DNA from 2 places in the Pelatocladus sp. BLCC-F211 genome. Region 2 is predicted to be linked to the other one. Evidence: riboswitches for the same ligand, from Rfam matches in the RefSeq annotation. Region 2 holds a riboswitch; the other holds the start of a gene.

Region 1 (3,423 bases), on a different contig from region 2:
AAGGATTTGCGATATATTTCATTCCCATCTCGAATATAGTCAATAGTCATTCGATTTTAGATTTTGGATTTTAGATTGTTTTGTCCCCTTGTCCTCCTTGTCCACGCCACGTGCTACAACGCTCTTAACCCGTAAGGGCGCAGTGGCTCCCCGTGTCCCCCTTGTCTCCCGTGTCCCCCCTCTCCTCCTCAACCATATCTTGCAACTCTGTAATACTATATCGGTTGGCGAATTCTCCCAATGATTCGTGGCGAGTTAGACGTTTTGCAGTGTAAACTTGAAGAATTTTTTCTAATAATGAGGGTAATTCTGCAAAAGCTACAGACTGATAAAGTTCTTGCCCAAATTTGCTTTCATTGTCACTATCTCCAGCATATACGTGATACTTTTCTTCACTGATACCCAAGAGAGTGATATCGGCGTTGTTGTGTTGGGCGCAAGACTTTGGACATCCTGTAAAGTGAATATTGACAGGTTGATTTAGGGTGATGCGTTGATCTAAATACTCAGCTACCTTTAAGGCATGATTTTTGGTATCTGTTGCTGAGGATGCACATCCTGTACTACCAGCACACGCAACAAAAGCACTGTGTATTTTGGTTGGCGACCAATGCAAATCTAAGTGTTCTATTTTGCTCTTGACTTCGTGAATATATTGATCAGGAATATCTGTTAACAGAAGATTCTGCCAGGGTGTGAGCCTAAGTGTACCAATACCGTAACCTTGGGCGATGTCTGCTAAACCGTGCATTTGCCATGTTTCTAATTTACCGAGTGGTAGTACAACACCAATGTAGGAAAGTTCTTGTTGTCTTTGGGGGTGAACACCAAGATGGAGATAGCGAGTTAGGTATGGTTGTATGACTTGAGAAGTGCGGATATTGGGAAGTTGTTGCAAGGAGTGGGGAAGATGACTTTCTACTTCTTGGAGAAATCTTTCTCTACCCAAGTTGTGTAGAACTTCAAATAAACGAAGTTTACGGGATTTACGATAGCCCGTAACCTTTTCTGGCTCTAGTGCAGAATACTGCAAATAGACTTTGGCGATCGCACCTACTACGTCTACACATGCTTGGGGTTGCAGTAATATACCTGTATTTAGAAATGATTCACCTAAATTCAGTTTGAGATGAAAGTATATCTGTGTACTGATTTCAACAGCACTGAAGACAATATCATTGGGGCGATCGCACACTTTTAGCGCACTTCCACCGTCAACTGCAATGCTGAATTTTGGTGACAAAGGCGCAAGTTCAGCATGGGTGGTGATGTAATTATCTAATGCGCGAATGAGCGATCGCGTATCAATCAATTCTTCTGCATCAATCCCGGCTGTTGGGCTACCCATAATATTACGTAGATGATCAACACCCGGAATCGGCGAAGCTAAACCAGCTTCTCGCAGTTGGTGCAAAACTTCAGGATTTATTTGTGTGTGAACTTCACGAATTTGGAAGTTAGCACGATTAGTAATATTGACATAACTCGCAGCAAATTTCTCAGCTAAATCAGCGACAATCCGAAATTGTCCAATAGTAACAATCCCTCCAGGGATACGGATGCGTGATAGAGTACCGTCTCGCGCGGACGTGCTGTAAAAAATACCAGGACAAGGGACAGAAATTGACGATAAATACACCTCTAAGGCTCCTTCCCTGTGCAGCGCAGGGAGCAGAGAAACAATGCGTCTTGGCGACACCCTTAGAAATTGGCGTTCTGACTAACCGAATTAGTTGTTGTTTGCTGGTTATTTGACTAACTACTAACAATTTCCAATCGGATTACAGCTGCGGCACAGTACCGGGATCTCACCGAACTTTCCCAACTCTAAGTTTGAGTAGTCTAGCATGAGTTTGTACCTCAAAAAATAAAATCAAAACTTAGATTAATATTCTTTAAATTCCTTCCTGACTTGAAAGAATGCAGATTTTAATGCCTAGTGGTGAAATTTTTATAGTTTTTTAAGCTTTTCTCCGTTTTGGGAAGGGATTTGGAGAGGGATTAAAGTAAATTCATCAAACTTACGTTAAATTAAATCACAATCTCTATGCCTAAATCCACGTCACCAAATTTAGATATGACAAATTTGGAGGACTTGAATCAAGTTCTCTATCATCCACCATTATTGACTAGCCAAAAAGCAAACTGGAACAACATTTTTCTCGCTCATTATCAACATCCTGGTTCAGAAACTTGTGAACATACGATGCAACAGTTGACGCTAGAAATTATGGATGTCAATTCGTGGACGCATCATGAACGTCGTATGGGTGGGAATCATTTGTCATATCGAATGGGTGCTGGTGAAATTACTTTGTGTCCTGCTCACACCAGTCATTGGACATCTTGGAAAGAAACAATATCTTTTACTATTCTGACATTTAAATCTCCGTTTTTTGAAAAAATTGCTGATGAAATATTAGATAGCCGACAAATTGAATTTGTACCTAAATGGAATATTTTTGATCCACTAATTCAAAATGTCGTGAATGCTCTGAAAGCTGATTTAAAATCTGGATGTCCAGCAGGAAGATTATATGGTGAGTCTTTTGGTACAGCTTTAGCAGTACATTTAATTAAAAACTTCTCGGTATCAAAATATTGTTTTCCTGAATATTCTGATGGATTACCAAAATATAAACTCAAGCAAGTTATAGATTACATCGAAGCAAATTTAAGTGAAGATATTAAATTAGCAGACTTGGCAAATACAGTCGGAATTAGTTGTTATTATTTTTGTCGCCTGTTCAAACAGTCGTTACAAATGACGCCGCATCAGTATGTAATTTATAGGCGAGTAGAACTTGCAAAGCAGTTGCTTCAACAATCGGATTTTAGTATTGCAGATGTAGCAATTATCTGTGGTTTTGCTCATCAAAGTCATCTCAGTCGTCATTTTCAGCGTTTAGTTGGAATGTCTCCTAAAAAATTTCGGAACTATTAGCAAAAATATGCTCCCAATAGCAAGAATGTGAACGACTATAGACTCTGATTCTAGGTAATGTTGAGGGTGTTTGACGTGGAATATTCAACATCAAAACTCATGTACGAGACTCTGAGAACAAAAACTATAGAAATAAAAGGCGATCGCTACTCTTTACAAGATTTAGGTTCGGGTCAAGAATGTGTATTATTACTGCACGGTTGGCCTGATGACAGTAATTTATGGCGAAATCAAGTTTCTGCTTTGGTGAATGCTGGTTATCGCGTTATCTGTCCAGACTTGCTTGGTTATGGACTCAGTGATCAACCCCAACATCTTCAACGGTATACGATTTCTGCTCTAGCCAATGATATTATTTCCCTACTCGATAATCTTAATTTAAACAAAGTTCATTTAGTTGCCCATGATTATGGTGCTGTGATCGGCTGGGAGATTGCAACAGTCTACTCAACTCGTTTAAAGACTTTTGTAACTATGTC
Region 2 (3,423 bases):
CACTGGTCAAGTTCTTTGTTGAGTTTGGTGACAGTAGTTTCTGCTTCTTGCAGAAGTGCTTCATCGGTTTCTAACTCCAACAGTTCTAATACTGCTTTGGTGTCTTCGATGCTACTTTGCCACTGTTCGTACTGCTGAATATGTGCTTTTAAATCATTAAGTTCTTGCAGCGTGCCTTGGGCTTTGACTTGATCATCCCAGAATTCTGGCTGGGCTGCGATTTTTTCTAAATCTTGAATTTTGGCTGTGAGTGCAGGAATGTCAAAGATAGTCCTGGGTTTTACCCAGGCGATCGCACAACGTTTCAATTTCCCGTTTTAGTTCTAATGCATCCATAGTTCTTGCTAATGAGAGCGCGCTTTATATTTTAATGGTAGATTTACACTCTCGTATCAATAGACATTGCTATTTATTTTATTGGTATCTCAAAATCTTATCTATAATAATATGCTCGTACAAGAAAATCAGGGATCGGGGATCAGGGATCGGGAAGAGACTTGTTAAATAACTCTTTCTTGTCTCCCTTGTCCTCAATCCCCGTTGCCCCTTCGCCCCTAATCCCCACTCCCTTGGGGGAGTGGGGGCCCCGAGTTCCCCAGAGGGGGCCCCACCTGCCCCTTATCCCCAAAGGGGACCCCTACCTTCCCCAATCCCCGATCCCCGATCCCCGATCCCTAAAATTATGAAAGAACTGACCATTGGTTGGCTATATCCGACGCTGATGAGTACCTATGGCGATCGCGGTAATGTTATCGTCTTAGAACGCCGTTGTCAGTGGCGGGGATACAATGTCAAGGTTTTGCCTTTAGATCAAAATGCGACAGCAGATGAGATCAAATCTGTAGATTTAATTGTGGGTGGTGGCGCCCAAGATCGTCAGCAAGAAATTGTCATGCGTGATTTGCAAGGTGCGAAAGCAGAAGCAATGCGCGAAAAAATTGAAAATGGTACTCCTGGCGTTTTTACCTGTGGTTCACCCCAACTTTTGGGACACTACTATGAACCAGGATTTGGACAACGCATTCAGGGTTTAGGCATATTGGATATAGTCTCAGTGCATCCCGGCGAAAATGTCCGGCGTTGTATCGGTAATTTAGTTGTAGAAGTCACCGCCACTCGTCTAGCGCGGGATCTCCAAGAAATGACAGGTAGCAAACCATACCTAATTGGATTTGAAAATCATGGTGGACGTACTAAATTAGGCAAAGTCGAAGCACTCGGACGCGTGGTGCATGGTTTGGGCAACAATGGTGAGGATGGTACAGAAGGTGTATTTTATCAGAATGCGATCGCTACCTATTCCCATGGGCCACTGTTACCAAAAAACCCCTTTGTGGCAGATTGGTTAATTCAAACTGCACTGAGACTGAAATACCAGCAGCCTATTACTCTATCACCTATAGATGACACCTTGGCAATGCAGGGACGACAAGCGATGTTTAAGCGATTGCAAGTAGCTTTGCCAACACCTAGCAAAGTTTAAGGGCGTGTTGTTTCAATACATTTCGGTTAAGATCAAAAAGATTCGGTTCTAGTGGGGAGCAGCCACTAGAGGTAACGGGGAAAGTCCGGTGGAAATCCGGCGCTGTCCCGCAACTGTGAACTTAACAAAGTAAGTCAGGATGCCCGCCGAAGTTGATTTCACTTCTAAAATATCTGCGAGGTACAGATGACCACAGCTACAAATACTTCTCCAATTTCTACACATAACAACACTTCACACCCCTCTCATACTCTATTTGTGTGCAAGACTTGTGCTAGCGTCTGGCAAGATGGGAAGCGAGTTGGTGAAAGTGGTGGACAAAAGTTATTAAAGCAACTTCAGGAATTAGCCCAAGATTGGCATCTCAAAGATGATTTTCCGATTCAAGAAGTAGAATGCATGAGTGCTTGCAGTCATTCTTGTGTTGTCGCCTTCGCAGGTTCTGGAAAACTAACTTATATGTTTGGAGATTTACCAGTAGATGATAGTGCAGCTGCCATTCTCGAATGTGCCAGCAAATATTATGCTAAACCTGATGGTTTGTTACCTTGGTCAGAACGTCCTGAACCTCTCAAGAAAGGTATTTTAGCAAGAATTCCTTCGTTATCTTGAAGAGCTTCACGAAGAATTGGTATTAGGCATTTAAAACCTGTAGAGACGTGCCATGGCACGTCTCTACATGACAAAATTATGCCGAAAAATCACTAGCCGAACCGTATTTATTCTCGTTTCCCCGATCCCCGATCCCCAATACCCGATCCCTGATCGCCTATTCCAGAGCAATCAATGTTTGAAACCCCTCATCTGTGAGAAATTTTTGAAAGCTGGAGTTAGTTTTTACTGTCTTACGACATTCAGGATTGAGACTAATGGCTCGTTTCAAGCTTTCAAGGGACAATTCGAGATTTTCTTGCAAAGCGTAACAGCAAGCCTTGTTGTAGTGAGCTTCAAAGGAATCAGGAACTAGTGCAATTGCTTTGTTAAGGCTAATTAGCGCATCTTGATAAGAACCTAATTTATTGAGCGCATTACCTCGGCTGTACCAGGCTTGGTAATTGTGAGGTTGGATAGCCAGTAATTTGTCGTAGCAAACTACTGCTTCTTTGTAGTCTCCCAAATTTCCCAGAACCACACCCCGGTTATACCAGGCTTCGTAATAATCAGGTTTGATAGCTAGTGCTTGGTCGTAGGAAGCTAATGCATCTTGATATTTGCCTAAAGAGTATAGTCCATTTCCTCTGTTGTACCAGGCTTTGTAATGCTTCGGTGCGATCGCCACTGCTTTGTCACAGGATGTGACTACTTCTTCATATAACCCTAAAGGATATAGGGCGACACTGCGGTTATACCAGGCTTGATCATAGTTTGGCTGAATCAGCAGCACTTTGTCGTAGGCAGCAATTGCGTCTTCGTAGTGTCCCAAAAAATACAATGCATTGCCCTTGTTATACCAAGCTTGGTAATGTTCGGGTTTGATTAGTACTACTTTTTCACAGGATGCGACTACTTCCTCGTATAATCCTAACAGGTATAGGACGACACTCCCGTTGTACCAGGCTTGGTAATAGTCGGGTTTGAGCGCTAGCGCTTGATCGTAGGAAGCAACTGCCTCATCGTAGTGTTTTAATAAATACAAAGCATTGCCCCTGTGATACCAAGCTTGGTAATGATCGCTTTTGAGTGCCAGTACTTTATCGTAGGAAGCAATTGCTTCTTGGTAGCGTCCTAAGTTCTCTAGTGCTTGACATCGGCTGTAATCAGCTTGGTAATAATCTGGTTTAATTGCTAGTGCTTGGTCATAGGAAGCGACTGCTTCTTGATCACGCCCCAAAAAATACAGGGCGATGCCTCGATTATACCAAGCTTGATCTAGATCAGATTTAATCGCAAGTGCTTGGTCATAGGAATCGACTGCTTCCTCATAGCATCCCGATAGGTGC

Evidence for each region. A riboswitch is a leader RNA that binds a small molecule or an ion and turns the genes downstream of it on or off. The one in region 2 is predicted to bind cobalamin.
Region 1: another riboswitch for cobalamin. It lies ahead of cobG (precorrin-3B synthase); the one in region 2 lies ahead of ACE1AT_RS12775 (DUF1636 domain-containing protein).

What each region holds. Positions count from the first base shown of each region.
Region 1 covers NZ_JBHFLM010000246.1:83,710-87,132, reverse strand. The annotation lists gene ACE1AT_RS29760 (precorrin-8X methylmutase) at 1-50, opposite strand, end outside; gene cobG (precorrin-3B synthase) at 125-1,639, opposite strand; cobalamin riboswitch at 1,689-1,878, opposite strand; gene ACE1AT_RS29750 (helix-turn-helix transcriptional regulator) at 2,048-2,944, shown strand; gene ACE1AT_RS29745 (alpha/beta fold hydrolase) at 3,044-3,423, shown strand, end outside.
Region 2 covers NZ_JBHFLM010000105.1:22,979-26,401, forward strand. The annotation lists one part of gene prfB (peptide chain release factor 2) at 1-263, opposite strand, end outside; one part of gene prfB (peptide chain release factor 2) at 265-336, opposite strand; gene ACE1AT_RS12770 (type 1 glutamine amidotransferase) at 683-1,483, shown strand; cobalamin riboswitch at 1,510-1,649, shown strand; gene ACE1AT_RS12775 (DUF1636 domain-containing protein) at 1,670-2,095, shown strand; gene ACE1AT_RS12780 (tetratricopeptide repeat protein) at 2,253-3,423, opposite strand, start outside.